Regions from separate parts of the Enterobacter cloacae complex sp. 394I7 genome, predicted to be linked through region 3. Evidence: predicted binding sites of a transcription regulator. Region 3 holds the regulator's gene; each other region holds the start of a gene.
What was found. The regulator CRP, encoded in region 3, controls carbon source genes, mostly activating them, when cyclic AMP is high. The targets are predictions, from matches to a motif close to ATGTGANNNNNNTCACAT.
Positions count from the first base shown of each region.

Region 1: a site for CRP is predicted at 3,072-3,089, ahead of focA (formate transporter FocA). Genes of this name have one in related genera too.
Region 2: a site for CRP is predicted at 1,718-1,735, ahead of azuC (stress response protein AzuC). Genes of this name have one in related genera too.
Region 4: a site for CRP is predicted at 3,117-3,134, ahead of bhsA (multiple stress resistance protein BhsA). Genes of this name have one in related genera too.

Region 1 covers NZ_JBXWCR010000001.1:487,482-492,136, reverse strand. Annotated here, with positions in the region: gene AC2FAP_RS02355 (DUF421 domain-containing protein) at 160-852, opposite strand; gene ycaO (30S ribosomal protein S12 methylthiotransferase accessory factor YcaO) at 980-2,740, shown strand; gene focA (formate transporter FocA) at 3,148-4,005, shown strand; gene pflB (formate C-acetyltransferase) at 4,057-4,655, shown strand, end outside.
Region 2 covers NZ_JBXWCR010000001.1:1,803,061-1,807,715, reverse strand. Annotated here, with positions in the region: gene AC2FAP_RS08800 (HD domain-containing phosphohydrolase) at 1-779, opposite strand, end outside; gene AC2FAP_RS08795 (RpiB/LacA/LacB family sugar-phosphate isomerase) at 1,027-1,665, shown strand; gene azuC (stress response protein AzuC) at 1,816-1,899, shown strand; gene AC2FAP_RS08785 (DUF2766 family protein) at 2,009-2,260, shown strand; gene AC2FAP_RS08780 (anaerobic C4-dicarboxylate transporter) at 2,310-3,653, opposite strand; gene AC2FAP_RS08775 (non-heme ferritin-like protein) at 3,829-4,332, opposite strand.
Region 3 covers NZ_JBXWCR010000006.1:22,445-27,099, reverse strand. Annotated here, with positions in the region: gene argD (bifunctional acetylornithine/succinyldiaminopimelate transaminase) at 1-946, shown strand, start outside; gene AC2FAP_RS18555 (YccS/YhfK family putative transporter) at 943-3,030, opposite strand; gene crp (cAMP-activated global transcriptional regulator CRP) at 3,088-3,720, opposite strand; gene AC2FAP_RS18545 (OsmC family protein) at 4,032-4,436, shown strand; gene AC2FAP_RS18540 (phosphoribulokinase) at 4,503-4,655, opposite strand, start outside.
Region 4 covers NZ_JBXWCR010000001.1:703,261-707,915, forward strand. Annotated here, with positions in the region: gene AC2FAP_RS03410 (NAD(P)/FAD-dependent oxidoreductase) at 230-1,534, shown strand; gene AC2FAP_RS03415 (glycine zipper 2TM domain-containing protein) at 1,727-2,266, shown strand; gene comR (TetR family copper-responsive transcriptional repressor ComR) at 2,326-2,961, opposite strand; gene bhsA (multiple stress resistance protein BhsA) at 3,206-3,463, shown strand; gene ldtC (L,D-transpeptidase LdtC) at 3,543-4,508, opposite strand.

The DNA.
Region 1 (4,655 bases), on a different contig from region 3:
CCCTCACCACGCTAAAAGCAATAAGTTATAACTGTGGATATCGGTTTTATCATTCAGTGACACGCGCCGCAATGTCTAAAACTTATGACCGGTGAAATGTGTCCCGCGTCACACAATACAATCTGCCATCTCACTGCGGCAAAACCGACAATATGGCTGTCAGGTAAGGCGTTTGGCCCGGCTAACCTTCGTCCATTCCGGATTTGTACAGCGGGGACATAATTGATGATCGCCCGGCTGCATCGCCACAACATGGCTACATCTTATACAGGCATATTCGCCTGACTCAGGCACGGTGGTGAAACGCTCAATAAGCATATCCGGCAGAATACAGAGCCCCGGCTTCACCTCGTCGTCAGCATAGTAATAGACGCTGATTTGTCCGTTCGTTTCCATGATTGCCAGCCGCACCTGCCCGAGTTGTTCAACGCTATTCAGACGCAGTTCCATAAAAAACTCGAACTCGGTCATGTTGGCACTCTGTACATTTTCCCAGGCCAGCCGCCCGTTCTCGACAATAACCACCGGCTTCCCTTCGAGAAGATCTTCCAGCTTTTCACTTTTCGACATCAGCCACATGACAAGCCGGTAAAGTAGCGCCAGTGAGACAAAAACGATAAAGACCGGCACCATCGGCACATCGTCGTAAAAGGCGACATCCCCCGCCGCTGAACCCAGCGTCAGAATAATCAGCACCTCAAAGAGGGACATCTGCCGGACACCACGCCGCCCGGTGATTTTGAGAAACAGGAAGACCAATACAAAGGTATACAGGCTGCGCAGGGCCACTTCGCCCAAAAATTCGGGAGGAACTTTATCAAACGCCATCCGCTGGAGATCAAATGCTTTCATTTTTCTATGCCTTAACAGTAAGTTACTGTCTGTAAGCATAGTCGAGTCTTTTATTTTCGCCGAAGATAGCACCTGTCACGCAAAACCCGTATCATTGCGCGCTTTACGTACGATAAAAGTGAACGCCATGACTCAAACGTTTATCCCCGGCAAAGACGCCGCTCTGGAAGATTCCATCGCTCGCTTCCAGCAGAAACTGACCGACCTGGGCTTTAATATCGAAGAAGCCTCCTGGCTCAACCCGGTGCCTCATGTCTGGTCCGTGCATATTCGCGATAAAGAGTGTGCCCTGTGCTTTACCAACGGTAAAGGCGCGACAAAAAAAGCGGCACTGGCCTCTGCGCTGGGTGAGTATTTTGAACGTCTGTCGACCAACTATTTCTTCGCCGATTTCTGGCTGGGTGAAACCATCGCCAACGGCCCGTTCGTGCACTATCCGAACGAAAAATGGTTCCCGCTGCCTGAAGACGACGCGCTGCCGGAAGGCATTCTCGACGCGCGTCTGCGTGCGTTCTACGATCCGGAAAACGAACTGACCGCCAGCATGCTGATCGATCTGCAGTCCGGCAATGAGGATCGTGGTATCTGCGCCCTGCCGTTCACGCGTCAGTCTGATGAGCAGACCGTCTATATCCCGATGAACATCGTTGGCAACTTGTATGTGTCCAACGGTATGTCTGCCGGTAATACCCGTAATGAAGCGCGCGTACAGGGGCTGTCTGAAGTCTTCGAACGCCACATTAAAAACCGCATCATTGCCGAATCCATCAGCCTGCCTGAAATTCCGGCTGACGTGCTGGCGCGCTACCCGGGCGTGGTGGAATCCATCGCCAGGCTGGAAGCGGAAGGTTTCCCAATCTTTGCCTATGACGGCTCACTGGGCGGTAAATACCCGGTTATCTGTGTGGTGCTGTTTAACCCTGAAAACGGAACCTGCTTCGCCTCTTTCGGCGCGCACCCTGACTTTGGCGTGGCGCTGGAGCGTACCGTCACCGAGTTACTGCAGGGCCGTGGCCTGAAAGATCTGGACGTGTTTACGCCACCGACCTTTGACGATGAAGAAGTGGCCGAGCACACCAACCTTGAAACCCACTTCATCGACTCCAGCGGTTTGATCTCCTGGGATCTGTTTAAGCAGGACGCGGACTATCCGTTCGTCGACTGGAGCTTTGCAGGTACCACCGAAGAAGAGTTCGCCACGCTGATGGCTATCTTTAAGGCGGAAGATAAAGAAGTCTACATCGCTGACTACGAACACCTTGGCGTGTACGCCTGCCGCATTCTGGTGCCGGGCATGTCCGACATCTATCCGGCAGAAGATCTGTGGCTGGCGAACAACAGCATGGGCGCGCACCTGCGTGAAACCCTGCTGGCCTTGCCGGGCAGCGAATGGGAAAAAGAAGATTACCTGAACCTGATCGCGCAACTGGACGAGGAAGGCCATGATGACTTCACCCGCGTACGCGAGCTGCTGGGTCTGGCGACCGGTAAAGATAACGGCTGGTATACCCTGCGTATTGGTGAGCTGAAAGCAATGCTGGCACTGGCTGGTGGCGATCTGGATCAGGCCCTGGCCTGGACCGAGTGGACTATGGAATTTAACCAGTCTGTCTTCTCTGCCGAACGCACTAACTACTATCGCTGCCTGCAAACCCTGCTGCTTCTCGCGCAGGAAGAAGATCGTCAGCCGCTGCAATACCTGAATGCGTTTGTTCGCATGTACGGTGCTGACGCCGTTGAAGCCGCCAGCGCAGCACTGAGCGGTGAAGCGCCGTTCTACGGTCTTCAGGCTGTGGATAGCGACCTGAAAGCCTTTCCGGCACATCAGTCTCTGCTGAAAGCGTATGAAAAATTGCAGAAGGCGAAATCCGCTTACTGGTCAAAATAAGCGCATATAACATTATCAGCTGTAGGCGTATTCAATCGTCTGGGCTATATTACGGGGCAATTTCATTGCCCCGTTTTTTTATTTTTTTCGGCAATGACTGTTGATTGTAATAATAAAGTTAAATATGGGTAAATATAATAATATTTACCTGGGCTTTACTGTTACTTTTTATGGTAATTACTCCATATTAATTAACTGTTGCAGAGGGGGCCGAAAGAAATAATTCAACTCTTTTCATAACTTTTAAAATTTATTTTTATACGGATAATCAAATACTTACTCCGCTTTTGCTGTAAATCCATACACATTGCGGGCCTATAAGCCAGGCGAGATATGATCTATATCAATTTCTCTTCTATAATGCTTTGTTAGTATCTCGTCGCCGACTTAATAAAGAGAGAGTTAGTGTGAAAGCTGACAACCCTTTTGATCTTTTACTCCCAGCTGCTATGGCCAAAGTTGCCGAAGAAGCGGGTGTCTATAAAGCAACGAAACACCCGATGAAGACGTTCTATCTGGCGATCACGGCTGGTGTGTTCATCTCTATCGCGTTTGTCTTCTACATCACTGCCACCACCGGTACTGCCGCGATGCCTTTCGGCATGGCGAAACTGATTGGCGGTATTTGCTTCTCACTGGGACTGATTCTTTGCGTCATCTGCGGCGCCGACCTCTTCACTTCTACAGTGTTGATTGTCGTGGCAAAAGCCAGCGGAAGAATTACCTGGGGTCAACTGGCGCGCAACTGGCTTAATGTCTATGTTGGCAACCTGATTGGCTGTCTGCTCTTTGTTCTGTTGATGTGGCTCTCTGGCGAGTATATGACCGCCAACGGTGGCTGGGGACTCAACGTCCTGCAGACCGCAGACCACAAAATGCACCACACATTTATCGAAGCCGTTGCTCTCGGCATCCTCGCTAACCTGATGGTCTGCCTGGCTGTCTGGATGAGCTACTCGGGTCGTAGCCTGATGGATAAAGCCATGATTATGGTTCTGCCGGTTGCGATGTTTGTTGCCAGCGGCTTCGAGCACAGTATTGCGAACATGTTTATGATCCCAATGGGAATTGTAATCCGCAACTTTGCAAGCCCGGAGTTCTGGACTGCTGTTGGTTCAACCCCGGAAAGTTTCTCTCACCTGACTATTATGAATTTCATTACTGATAACCTGATCCCTGTCACTATCGGGAACATTATCGGTGGGGGTCTGTTAGTTGGGTTGACATACTGGGTCATTTACCTGCGTGGCGACGACCATCATTGATGGTTATCTCAGGCAGTAAATAAAAAATCCACTTAAGAAGGTAGGTGTTACATGTCCGAGCTTAATGAAAAGTTAGCCACAGCCTGGGAAGGTTTTGCGAAAGGTGACTGGCAGAATGAAGTAAACGTACGTGACTTCATTCAGAAAAACTATACCCCGTATGAAGGTGACGAATCCTTCCTGGCTGGTGCAACTGACGCGACCACCAAGCTGTGGGACAGCGTAATGGAAGGCGTAAAACTGGAAAACCGCACTCACGCGCCAGTTGATTTTGACACCTCCGTTGCTTCTACCATCACTTCTCACGATGCTGGCTACATTAACAAAGCCCTTGAGAAAATCGTTGGTCTGCAGACTGAAGCACCACTGAAACGTGCGATCATCCCGTTCGGTGGTATCAAAATGGTTGAAGGTTCCTGCAAAGCGTATAACCGCGAGCTGGACCCAATGCTGAAAAAAATCTTCACCGAATACCGCAAAACCCACAACCAGGGTGTATTCGATGTTTACACCAAAGACATTCTGAACTGCCGTAAATCTGGCGTTCTGACTGGTCTGCCAGATGCCTATGGCCGTGGCCGTATCATCGGTGACTACCGTCGCGTTGCGCTGTACGGTATCGACTTCCTGATGAAAGACAAATACGCGCA
Region 2 (4,655 bases), on a different contig from region 3:
CGCTCCTCCTCTGACAGGGTGATACGGCTTAGCAGGTAATTGCGCTTGCTCTCCTCCAGCATCGTGTTGATTTCGCCGTTGCGATACCAGGTGCCAATCAGCGCATTGATTTTATCCCGCAAGGGAAGCAGGTCAGGGCTGAAGGCGAGGACGACAGGAATGCGTAGCTCAGGAAAGGGCCGGGAGACCAGATAATAGCGCTGGGTATTCTCCATCTCCGGAGCGTCATTAATATAGAAATCAGCCTGGTTGTCGCTCAGTAAGCGAAAAGCCTCGTCGCTGGTGGCGACGAGGCGCAGAGAACGAAATTTAAGGTCGGGATAACGTTGTTGCACACTGTCGAGCGTCGCGTCATCTTTACGGAACAGCACCCGGGCATGGCTGAGCTGTTCGGCAGTTGTCACCGTCATCGATGGACTGGCGGCCACCACGTCGTTATCAAACAAACGTGCTGAGAGAATTTTGGTTCTGGCTCGCTTCTCCGTGCGCAATACCCCGGCATACACGCCATACTCATTTTGTGCAAAACGCTGGCTAATATCGGCACCGGAGAGCGGCCGCAGCTGCAGCTGCGTACCCGCCTGTTTATTGATGGCCTTAATCAGTTCAGGATAAAAACCCTGCCACTCTCCTTGCGGTGTGCGCCAGGATTCGAAGTTGTTAGCATCAAAGATCCAGACCGGTACAGGCTCTTCTGCCCGGGCAGGGGGGCAAGCAAGCAACAGACCCGTCAACGCGAGTAGAAAGAGGGAGCGAAGCATCCGGCAGCGCTGATTCACAGGTCAACCCCATACGATTTTAGCGTGTACTTTTGCAGTCTAGCTAACGGGCTGAAGCGGCAACAGGTTTGCTTTAACTTTTTAATGCACGTTTGGCGTACGGTCTCATTCTCGCTAAATTGTGAACCCGTCTTTGTTTTTTAAAACAACCTTTCATTTAATTTGAAAGGTTGTTTGTTTGATAGTAGGGTGAACAGGTAAAGGTATCCATAGCGGGATCTCCCGCCACGCATTCAGGAGAGATGAAATGAAAATTGCACTGATGATGGAAAACAGCCAGGCCGCGAAAAACCCGGTGATACTGAAAGAGTTGAAAACGGTAGCCGATGAAAAAGGGTTCCCGGTTTATAACGTGGGCATGAGCGACGAGAATGACCATCACCTGACCTATATCCATCTGGGGATTATGGCGAGCATTTTACTGAATGCGAAAGCCGTTGATTTTGTTGTGACCGGCTGCGGTACGGGGCAGGGAGCATTGATGTCGCTGAACATCCACCCGGGTGTTATCTGCGGCTATTGCATTGATCCTGCGGATGCGTTCCTGTTTGCTCAGATCAACAACGGTAACGCGCTCTCCCTGCCGTTTGCCAAAGGCTTCGGTTGGGGGGCTGAACTGAACGTTCGGTTTATCTTTGAAAAAGCGTTCACGGGTCGAAACGGTGAAGGTTATCCGCCCGAGCGCAAAGAGCCGCAGGTGCGTAACGCCGGTATTCTGAACCAGGTTAAAGCGGCGGTCGTGAAAGAGAACTATCTGGATACGCTGCGCGCAATCGATCCCGAGCTGGTGAAGACGGCCGTTTCGGGTCAGCGTTTCCAGCAGTGCTTCTTTGAGAATTGCCAGGACAAAGAGATCGAAGCTTTTGTTCGCGGGATCGTAGGCTGACGCTTTCAGGTGCCGTGAGCCCCACTTTTCAGGTTTGGCAGGAAGCATGAAATTGTGATTTGCGTCACAAAAATATTGATTTTTGTGACGATGGTCATATTATAAGCACATTGACGATAAAGTTGTATAACAAGTTAATGGAGCTACCTGATGAAACTTCGCAAGATCCTGAAAAGTATGTGGGCTAACTACTGCAACACTTTCAAAGACGTGCCACCGGGCGCAATGTTCTGATGAAAAAAACCTGCTTCGGCGGGTTTTTTTGTGCCCGTAAGCGACGAGAGGGAGATGAATGGGCCTTCGTTTTGTTACTATGGCGGCCTTTAAATAAGGAGAAAGCCCCATGTCACAAAACCTGAGCGCCGATCAGGAGCTGGTGTCTGACGTTGTCGCCTGTCAGTTAGTTATCAAACAAATCCTTGATGTCCTGGACGTTATTGCGCCGGTTGAAGTGCGCGAGAAGATGTCCACGCAGCTGAAAAATATCGATTTCAACAGCCATCCCGCTGCGGCTGACCCGGTCACGCTTCGCGCTATTCAGAAAGCCATCGCGCTGATTGAACTGCGATTCACGCCGCAGGGCGAGTCTCACTAAAGCCCGCCTGACGCTAAAAAGGGCGACCGTTTGTCGCCCTTCGCTCACCTTAAAAGAACGTCTGTACCAGTAAATAGCTCGCCGCACACGCGCAGCTTACGCCAATTAATCCCGGCAGAATAAAGCTGTGGTTAATGATAAATTTGCCGATGCGGGTTGTGCCCGAACGGTCAAAGCCGATGCAGGCTAAATCGCTTGGGTAGGTCGGCAGGACAAAATAGCCGTAAGAGGCCGGGAAAAAGGCGATCAGCATTTTCGGGTCGATTCCCAGCATCAGTCCCATAGGCGCAACGGCCGTCAGGGCTGCCGCCTGGCTGTTCACCAGCTTTGATACCAGGAACAGCACAATCGCGTAGGTCCACGGATGGCTTTTCACCACGCCTTCCAGCGCCAGCTTTAACTCATCAAGATGCGCCTGGAAAAAGGTATCGCTCATCCACGCCACCCCGAACACCGAGAAGATCGCGACCATACCCGCCTTAAACACCGCGCCGTTAGAAATGGCAGACGCATTGACCTTGCAGGCCATCAGCATTACGGCACCGGCAATTAACATCATCATCTGGATGACAAGGTTCATCGACAACGCCGTCATTTTTCCTTTTATCTCAAATGCAGGGCGCAGGTCAGGGAATGCCCCCAGCAGGACAACCACGGCAATGCCGGCGAAGAAAATCCACGTGGACCAGTAGGCCTGCTTTGGAAAACGTTGATTCATTAACGTTTCCGTCCCGCCGTAGATGAATTCACGCTGCTTCGGATCTTTGAGCTTTTCCTGAAACTCCTTATCGTCCGCTAACGCTTTCCCACGACGCAAACTCCACAGCGCAGCAATCGCCACACCGAACAGTGAGGCAGGAACCGAGACGGCGAGAATTTCCAGTATTCCCCACGCGTGGCCGAGCCCATGCTGCGCGCCCAGAATGGAGACCAGTGACACAACGGCCACGGAGACCGGCGAGGCCGTAATTGCCATCTGCGATGCCACTGATGCCACGGCCATTGGGCGTTCCGGGCGGATCCCTTTTTTCAGGGCGATATCCGCAATGATGGGAAACATGGTGTACACCACGTGTCCGGTCCCGCAGAGAAAGGTCAGCATCCAGGTGGTAAAAGGGGCGAGAAGCGTGATGTGTTGAGGATGTTTGCGCAGCAGGCGCTCAGCAAATTGCATCATGACGTTCAGGCCGCCTGCGGTCTGAAGCGTTGCGGCACACCCAATGACGGCGAGAATGGTCAGCATCACGTCAACCGGCGGTTTGCCGGGTTGCAGACCAAAGACAAAACATAAAATAAAAAGGCCAATACCGCTTATCAACCCAAGCCCCATGCCGCCGAAACGCGTACCTGTCAGCAGGCAGAGGAGGATGACAATAAACTCAATGGTGATCATGATGCTCCCTCGTCAATGATAATGTAATTAAATAAATCATTACATGTTGTGTGGTTAATCATTGAGAGCGAGATCTGATTTGTTAAATCTTAGCAAAAGCAGAAGGTTGGCGACGAGAGGGGGAACCTGCTCCCGGTGGGCCGAAAAGCGCGCCTGTCAGGGAGCAGGAAAATGATCAGTGGTGCTGTACCGTCACAAGGTCAAGCAGATGACGGTCGGTTTGTTCCGGACATAAACCCGCCTGCTGCGCGTTATGGATTTCGTCCGCCAGCGTTTTAAGCAGCATGCCGTCCTGCTGTTGCGCTTTATCCATATCGCGTAAGAATTTAAGGGTTTTGGTGTCGTGTTGTGCTCTGGCTTCATCGGCCAGCTTGTTAAGCGTGCTGCAACGCTGTTCGTACTGTTCCAGTGTTTTCTCAAACAATTCTTCCAGAGAAGAGTAGTTATCGTCGATCGTATCAAGCGCTTTTACGGTTGGGTTTGCCCCTGCGGCTTTCATGAAGTTAAAAACACGCATCATATGGGTGACGTTGCTTTGCGCCTGGCTGCGAAAAAAAGTGGCAGAGCCATTGAGACTGTTTTCGGAACACCACGAGCTGATATGCAGGTGCAGATTCGAGGCATAGAACTCGAGGTTCAACTGGGCATTGAGTTTTTGCATCATCGTTTGGGTAGTCATACTCATATCCTTATTGACTGTGGGACGTGATGTCCGCGGCTAACCTGACCCGGCAGGCACACATAATGGAATGCAGAAATGGCATTTCTGCGGCGACAAAAGTCGATCGAATATTCACTTCCTGTGTTCGATATAAATAAGCATACCCTTGTATTCTGTCTAAGAAAACTCTTAATTAGGCTGTGTTTGCCATACATTACAAAATTTAATATAGTACAGAAATGAAAACAGGTGGATATAAATTAACACATTAACAACTAATTGATTTTTATGTGTTTATGTATTGTTTGTCTCGTTTTTTCAAGAGTGAAAATATTAAGGCA
Region 3 (4,655 bases):
GTTAATCAGCGCGACCTTCGCCGAACGCGTGCTGTTTATGAACTCCGGTACCGAAGCGAACGAAACCGCCTTCAAACTGGCGCGCTACTATGCCTCCACGCGCCACAGCCCGTACAAAACCAAAATCATTGCTTTCCACAACGCCTTCCACGGTCGCTCGCTGTTTACCGTTTCCGTCGGCGGACAGCCAAAGTATTCCGACGGTTTTGGACCAAAACCGGCCGATATTATCCATGTGCCGTTTAACGATCTGCATGCGGTAAAAGCGGTAATGGATGATCACACCTGTGCGGTGGTGGTGGAGCCGATCCAGGGAGAGGGCGGCGTAACGGCTGCCACGCCTGAGTTCCTGAAAGGGCTGCGCGACCTGTGCGATGAGCATCAGGCGCTGCTGGTATTTGATGAAGTGCAGTGCGGGATGGGCCGTACCGGCTCCCTGTTTGCCTACATGCATTACGGCGTGACGCCGGATATTCTGACCAGCGCCAAAGCGCTCGGCGGCGGCTTCCCGGTCAGTGCGGTATTAACGACGCAGGAGATTGCCTCCGCGTTCCACGTGGGTTCCCACGGTTCCACATACGGCGGTAACCCGCTGGCGAGTGCCGTCGCGGGTGCCGCGTTCGACATTATCAACACCCCTGAGGTTCTGAGCGGCGTCAACGCGAAGCGTGAGCTTTTCGTGACGCATTTGCAGCAGATTGATGACCAGTATGACGTCTTCAGCGAGATCCGCGGGATGGGGTTACTGATCGGCGCGGAGTTGAAGCCACAGTACAAAGGCCGCGCGCGCGATTTCCTGCACGCCGCCGCCCATGAAGGGGTGATGGTGCTCAATGCCGGGCCGGACGTGATGCGCTTTGCGCCGTCGCTGGTGGTCGAAAATCAGGACATTGAAGACGGGTTAAACCGTTTTGCCGCGGCGGTCGCGAAGATCGTAAACGCTTAAGACTCCGTTCGCGTTAAGCGACGGGTTAACCATATCCCGTGGTGAGGGCGCTGACGCCATGCTACCGACGAAATGGTGTGCATGGTGTTCAGATGCCCGAGAACGCGCTGCAGATGCTGCTCCAGGGTGCTCATTGGCCCGTGGGTGAGCGTCTCTGGCGCCTCCAGAATGTTCGAATCCCCTGACTCGCCAGGCGCGTCATACTCGAGTCGCTGCTGACACCGCTGCAGGGCAATCTCACACGACTGCAGGTAGCGCTGCGCCAGATCGGGCGTCAGCATCGTATGTTCCCGCGCCAGCGTGGTCATGGCGTTGATATGCTCAACGATAAACTGGCTGTGCGTCACCCAGAGCTTCATGTCCGCCAGATAGTGCGAGTTAAAGCCGGGCTCCTGCATGGCCTGATTCAGCGAGTTAAACAGGGCGTTATGCGCCTGGTTGACCTTCATCCGCTGATACGCCAGCGGAGAGGGCTGCGGGTCGTCACTCAAGATCAGGCGAATGGCCTGCTGGTCGGCCTCCAGCGCATCATGGGCGTTCTGTCTGAGCAGCCCGCTTTGCCACTGAGGCCACAGCCAGACCATGCCGCCAAAGGCAATCAGGCAGCCGATCAGGGTATCGACCAGCCTGGCGATAATAAACTGCTCGCCGTTGAGCGTGAGCAACTGCAGGGTATACACCGCCGTTACCGTAAAGCCCACCATCGCCCAGCCGTAGTTTTTGCGGATGATCAGGTAGCTCACCATCGTGATCACCAGCATCCCTGCCAGCGTATAGCCTTCCGGCACGTGAAAGTGCAGCGTAACGCCCGCAATGATCAGCCCCGCCATCGTTCCGCCTGCCCGGTGCAGAATGCGCACCCGCGTCGCGCCATAGCCGTTCTGGGTGACAAAGAGGATGGTCATTAAAATCCAGTACGGTTTGGGCAGATGCAGCGCCATGCCCATCAGGCTGGCAATGCTTAGCATCACGCTAATTCGCGCGGCGTTGCGCAGGGCAGATGATTTAAGGGAGAGGTAGCTTCTGAGCGCCGGCAGCAGCGGCAGGCGTTTTTGTTTGTCGGCCATCAGGTCGCGCGGATAAAGCGGACGCTGGGTTCGTAACACGCGGGCGATACGGCTGAAGTGCCAGGCGGCAAACTGACCCACCGGGTTGTCTTCATGCTGACGGGCAATCTTCTCCAGCGCGCCGAGCTGTTTGTCCATGTTAAAGCGCGTGGGGTAGCGGTGATACAGAATATCGTCAGCCAGCACCCGAAGGCGCGCGGAGACGGTTTGCGCGTTCCAGCGGATCACCGCTTCGGCATGGCTGCGCTCGACCAGTTTTTGCACCTCCTGCGGCTGGTGCAGGCTCACGGAGATATGCTCCTGTAAGTCCAGCCCCACCTGGAAGACGCGCAGCAGCCGCTTATATTCGTGGTTCTTATTGGCGGCGAGCATATGCAGCTGTTGATAACACTGGCTTATCAGGTCCACCACCTTTTGCTGACGCGTCAGCAGCGGCGGCAGTGATTTTTCTGGATCGGTATGCTGGGTGAGCAAGGTGTATTTGGCTTCACAGTAATCCGCCAGCTGCACGTAGAGCAGGCTCAGGGATTCCCGCAGCGGCTGTTCCCGCCACAGCCAGAACCAAAACCAGTTAAACAGCCCGTACCACAGCGTACCGAGGGCGTAGATCAGCAGCGGCTCCCACACCGGCATGTTGCCCGCAAGGCTCAGCGTGAAGATGGCGGCAATCAGCGACGCGGGAAGCAAACGTGCGTGCAGTGAGCTGATCTCAGCGGTTACGCCCAGGGTCATCGCCAGGACGGTGAGGATCAGCGGCAGCGGGATATCGCGGGCCAGCAAAAGCTGTACGGCGAGGCTACAACCCGCAAACAGCGAGCCGCCCACGATCAGCCGTTTGAAAAAGCGCTTATGCGGTGTATCCAGACCGGCAATGTTGCAGCAGGCGGGAACGAGAGAGAAGAGCAGACCTTGCTGAAGATGGCCCAGAATCAGGCCCACGGCCACAGGAAGGCACAACACCAGCGTTTGCCGCAGTGCGTAGTTAACTTCCGGGTGATAAATCAGCCTGCGCCACATGGGGAATAGAGACAAAAACGGCGTGACACCTTGCGATGGCACGCCGTTTGAGCGGAATTAACGCGTTCCGTAAACCACGATGGTTTTACCGTGTGCGGAGATCAGGTTCTGATCTTCCAGCATTTTCAGAATACGGCCCACTGTTTCACGGGAGCAACCGACAATCTGACCGATTTCCTGACGGGTAATTTTAATTTGCATGCCATCAGGGTGAGTCATCGCATCGGGTTGTTTCGCCAGATTCAGCAGGGTCTGAGCGATACGGCCGGTCACGTCCAGGAAGGCGAGGTTACCCACTTTCTCAGATGTCACCTGCAGACGGCGCGCCATCTGCGAAGAAAGACGCATCAGGATGTCAGGGTTAACTTGAATCAACTGACGGAATTTCTTGTAGGAAATTTCAGCCACTTCACATGCTGTCTTTGCACGAACCCAGGCGCTACGTTCCTGGCCTTCTTCAAACAGGCCCAGTTCACCGATGAAATCGCCCTGGTTCAGATAAGAAAGGATCATCTCTTTCCCTTCTTCATCTTTGATCAGCACTGCCACCGAGCCTTTGACGATGTAATACAACGTTTCCGCTTTTTCACCCTGGTGAATCAGCGTGCTCTTCGATGGGTACTTATGAATGTGGCAATGAGACAAGAACCATTCGAGAGTCGGGTCTGTTTGCGGTTTGCCAAGCACCATGCGCTGTTATCCTCTGTTATAAGCTGTCACCAGAGTCATAAGATGCATCCGGACTCTGGGGTTGCAATCGAATTCTTACCCATACCCTGGGAAGTCGGCTATCGTAACGTTTCGCAGCCAGTAAAGTTTGATGTCCTCTGCATACATGTGTAACGTCAATGTATTACTGTAGCATCCTGAGTGTTTTAGCATAGCTTTCGCCGCGTGTCTCCTGGTGTCTCGCTTCAGCATGACGCAGGTCGCCTTCCATTGCGAGAAATGTAACGCACGCGTAATCTGTCACCAAAAATGCAACGTTGGAGTGAGTGAATATGCAAGCGCGTGTGAAATGGGTTGAAGGTTTAACGTTCCTGGGCGAGTCCGCTTCAGGACACCAGATTTTGATGGATGGTAACTCCGGCGATAAAGCACCAAGCCCAATGGAAATGGTGCTGATGGCAGCAGGTGGATGCAGCGCAATTGATGTGGTGTCGATCCTGCAAAAAGGCCGGCACGATGTGACCGACTGCGAAGTAAAACTCACCTCAGAACGCCGCGAAGAGGCACCACGCCTGTTCACCCACATTAACCTGCATTTCATCGTCAGCGGGAAAGAACTGAAAGACGCGGCGGTCTCACGCGCGGTCGATCTTTCAGCGGAGAAATACTGCTCGGTCGCGTTAATGCTCGAGAAAGCGGTAAAAATTACGCATTCGTATGAAGTGATCGACGCCTGATATTGGGGGGCATCGTTCACCCCGATGCCCTCACCGAAGCCCTCTCCCACGCGGAGAGGGAAATCATCAGGCGATTTTCTTCCCTTCTATCAACCGCTGCACCAGCGGCATCATAATTAATTCCATTGCCAGCCCCATTTTTCCGCCCGGAACCACTAACGTATTCATGTGCGAAATAAATGAGCCCTGCAGCATCGCCAGCAGCCAGGGGTAATCAAT
Region 4 (4,655 bases), on a different contig from region 3:
TACGACCTGCCAGGCCCGGCCGCGAAAGCGCGCCGGGCTTTCTTTTTGTCCAGAATTGTCTACTTTTAAGCCATCAAAACTTGATGCATATCAATTTTGGTATGACCAATGCGCCTGACGTGGTATTCTCAATGCACCTGAATGGTTTCAGTGCTGTAACCTGTTGTTAATTAAGGGTTATTTTTATAACTTTTAATTAACAATTGGTTAATAATTTGAGGGGGTCACGTTGACTACGCCATTGAAAAAGATAGTGATTGTCGGCGGTGGTGCTGGCGGGCTGGAGCTGGCTACACAGTTAGGCAAGAAGCTCGGTCGCGGCAAAAAAGCCAAAATTACGCTGGTGGATCGTAACCATAGCCATCTGTGGAAACCGCTGTTGCACGAAGTGGCGACCGGTTCACTGGATGAGGGCGTGGACGCGCTGAGCTATCTGGCACATGCGCGCAATCACCATTTCCAGTTCCAGCTGGGCTCCGTGGTGGATATCAATCGTGAGAGCAAAACCATTACCCTGGCAGAGCTGCGCGATGAAAAAGGGGAACTGCTGGTCCCTGAGCGCAAACTGCCGTATGACACGCTGGTCATGGCGCTGGGCAGTACCTCCAATGACTTCAACACACCAGGTGTAAAAGAGCACTGTATCTTCCTCGATAACCCACATCAGGCACGTCGTTTCCACCAGGAAATGCTGAACCTGTTCCTGAAGTACACCAGCAATATGGGTGCGAACGGGAAGGTTAATATCGCGATTGTTGGTGGGGGGGCGACGGGCGTCGAGCTTTCTGCTGAGCTGCACAACGCGGTGAAACAGCTGCACAGCTACGGCTATAAAGGCTTAACCAATGACGCGCTGAACGTGACGCTGGTTGAAGCGGGTGAACGTATTCTGCCGGCGCTGCCTCCGCGCATTTCCGGTGCGGCGCATAATGAACTGACCAAGCTGGGCGTGCGGGTTCTGACCCAAACCATGGTAACCAGCGCGGACGGCGGCGGCCTGCATACCAAAGATGGCGAGTACATCAAAGCAGACCTGATGGTCTGGGCTGCTGGCATCAAAGCACCTGATTTTATGAAAGAGATTGGCGGGCTGGAAACGAACCGTATTAACCAGCTGGTGACCGAGCCGACCCTGCAAACCACACGCGATCCGGACATTTTCGCCATCGGCGACTGTGCTTCCTGCGCGCGTCCGGAGGGCGGTTTTGTGCCTCCGCGTGCTCAGGCAGCGCACCAGATGGCAAGCCTGGTACTGCACAATATTCTGGCGCAGTACAAAGGTAAGCCGATGAAAGCCTATGTCTATAAAGACCATGGTTCTCTGGTATCGCTCTCGAACTTCTCTACTGTCGGCAGCCTGATGGGTAACCTGATGCGCGGCTCTATGATGGTGGAAGGGCGTATTGCACGCTTTGTCTATATCTCGCTCTATCGTATGCACCAGATTGCCCTGCACGGTTACTTCAAAACCGGGCTGATGATGCTGGTGGGACGAATCAACCGCGTTATTCGACCACGCCTGAAGCTGCACTAATATTCTCTCCCTCCGGGGCCTCCGGAGGGAATTTTTAGCATATCATGCTGCTCAACGTACATTGAGTGCTTAAGAGTTCTCCTAAACACGATATATCTCTCCTCCACGTCCACTTTTTGATCCTTTGTCTTATTGGCGAAGCGCGACCTGCATTGCAAAATTGTTACCAATAGCAACAAAGGAGGAAGTCCCGTGAATAAATCAATGTTGGCGGGTATAGGGATTGGCGTCGCTGCTGCGTTAGGTGTGGCTGCCGTTGCCAGTCTCAACGTACTGGATCGCGGCCCACAATACGCTCAGGTCGTGTCTGCTACCCCGATTAAAGAAACCGTGAAAACGCCTCGTCAGGAGTGCCGTAACGTCTCCGTGACCCATCGCCGTCCGGTACAGGATGAAAACCGTATCGCCGGTTCAGTACTGGGTGCGGTTGCCGGTGGTGTGATTGGCCATCAGTTTGGTGGTGGTCGTGGTAAAGATGTGGCGACCGTGGTCGGCGCGCTGGGCGGCGGCTATGCCGGTAACCAGGTGCAGGGCGCTATGCAGGATAACGACACGTACACGACGACTCAGCAGCGCTGCAAAACCGTCTATGACAAGTCGGAGAAAATGCTGGGTTACGACGTGACGTACAAAATTGGCGATCAGCAGGGCAAGATCCGCATGGATAAAGACCCGGGCACTCAAATTCCGCTGGATGGAAACGGCCAGCTGGTACTGAATAACAAAGTGTAAAAAAGATGTTCTCTGAACTTAGCTCCTCAAGCGCTCAGGCTGAGGAGCTTTTTTTTGCGTCAGATTTTGAGCAGTTCAGGCCACAGTTTCAGCGTGGTCGCGGTAATTGTTTGCAGTTTTTCCAGCGTAGCCCCTTCACGGGCGCTTATCGACATACCCTGCAAAATACAGTTCAGGTATTGCGCCAGCATCTGTGGATTGCAATGCGCAGGAATTTCACCTCGTTGTTGGCGCTGAGACAGGAACGCGCTTAGCGTCTCTTCCTGCATGGCATGGCGCGATTTCACCGTGTTGGCAATCTCTTTTGAGGAGGCCGCAAGGGTGGCAGAGGTGTTAATCATAAAGCAGCCCGCAGGGGTATCTTTACTGGTGAAGCAGGTCGCGACGGTGGTGAAGTAGTCCCGTAGCGCCTGTTCTACGCTTTTCTCTTCACAAAACAGCTGGGCTTCGTGTTTCGCCGCAAAGCGCGAAATGTATCTGTCCAGCACTGCCCTGAACAGCCCCTCTTTATTGGTGAATTCAGCATACAGCGTGGGTGCTTTGGCACCGGTAGCTTCCACCAGATCGGAAAGCGAGGTCGCTTCATACCCATGTTGCCAGAAGAGAGTCATGGCCTTATCAAGCGCTGCATCCCTGTCGAACACTTTTGGTCGGCCACGGCTTTTCTTCGCGCAACTCGTCACGTCGGTTGTCATTTGCCGTTGGTCCTCTGTTGGTTTGTTGAATAATCATTATAAAAATAATCGCGGGTGACCACCAGCACTGATGAGAGAAAAATAAATTAATCATATGGGTATGAAAAATAACGAATTTAAAATTTAATTAATGTTCGTTATAAAAAGATGTTGACGCGTGAGCTGGATCACATTTATTATTTACCTATCGATCGTTAACTAAATGGCTAACGACCTCCAAATCATCTGCCCAAAGGTAAAAATCATGAAAAACGTAAAAACCCTCATCGCTGCTGCTGTTCTGAGTTCACTTTCTTTTGCAAGCTTCGCTGCGGTTGAAGTGCAATCAACCCCTGCTGATCAGCATAAAGTCGGGACTATCTCTGCTTCTGCCGGGACTAACCTGGGCTCACTGGAAGATCAGCTGGCGCAGAAAGCTGACGAGATGGGTGCAAAATCTTTCCGCATCACCTCAGTGACCGGTCCTAACACCCTGCACGGCACCGCTGTTATCTACAAATAAGCCGGGCTAAACCCTCATTTATGCCACTGCGATGCCACTGTAAAAAAGCCCTGCTCAGCAGGGCTTTTTTTATTGGGGATCACATCGACTGCTGGGTGACATCCTGATGCCGGGTGACATCGGTGGGCATCCCGGAACGCGCCTCCATCGCACGCTCCATCACGATGCCATCCGTGCGGGCATTCGTTTTAAAGCTCACCATCGCGGCATTCAGATTAATTGGCAGTGTCTGCGGATCGTCGCCAATGTTTTTCGATAACGGCTGGTGAATTTCAACCAGTCTTACGCCACCCGGCTCCTCAGAAACCTTAATGGGCGTATTAATAATATTCACTCGGGTACCAGGCGCGATCACGCTATAGAGCGTCTTGATATCATCATCGCGCAGACGAATACAGCCGGAACTGACGCGCATCCCGATACCGAAATCCGCATTTGTTCCATGCAGAAGGTAAACGCCACCATAGGCCGCAAGACGGATCGCGTGGTGACCCATCGGATTCTCCGGACCCGCTGGCACCACAGCCGGCAAATCAATCCCCTGTGCTTTATAGCGAGCACGAATATTAGCCGTTGGCGTCCAGGTTGGGTTGGCACGTTTATCCGATACGGTGGTGACCATTGTTGGGGTCAGCGTGTCGCCGCCCAGTTGGCCAATACCGATTGGATAAACGGTGACTTCATTTTTACCCGGTGGGTAATAGTAAAGACGCAGCTCGGCAAGGTTTATCACGATCCCTTCGCGCGCGACATCCGGGAGAATGGTCTGCAACGGGATGGTCAGGACGCTGCCAGCACGTGGCACATAGGGGTCGACGCCAGGGTTAGCCTGCAGCAGAGCCAGAAAGCCTACGTTATATTTTTTGGCAATCGCTTCGAGCGATCCCCCATTATTTTCAACCACATGAAAACGGTTTTCGCCCACGACCTTGCTGCCAGCAGGGGGAAGAGGCCAGGTATTTGCGCGTGCAGGAAGCGCAACAGCGACCGTTGCTGCCAGCGCAAACACGGTTATCAAGCGGGTAAAACGCGAAAAGGTCATCATCACCATAATCCATATAAATAATAAGGTTATTGTTTTATAAGGCGTTAACGATAATTATGGCGAATGGGTATGTCGGGAAATCCAGGTGAAGTGCAAAGAGTTTGTAAATTGTCCCCCCGTAAGCATTGCGCCAACGGGGGGAAGGGG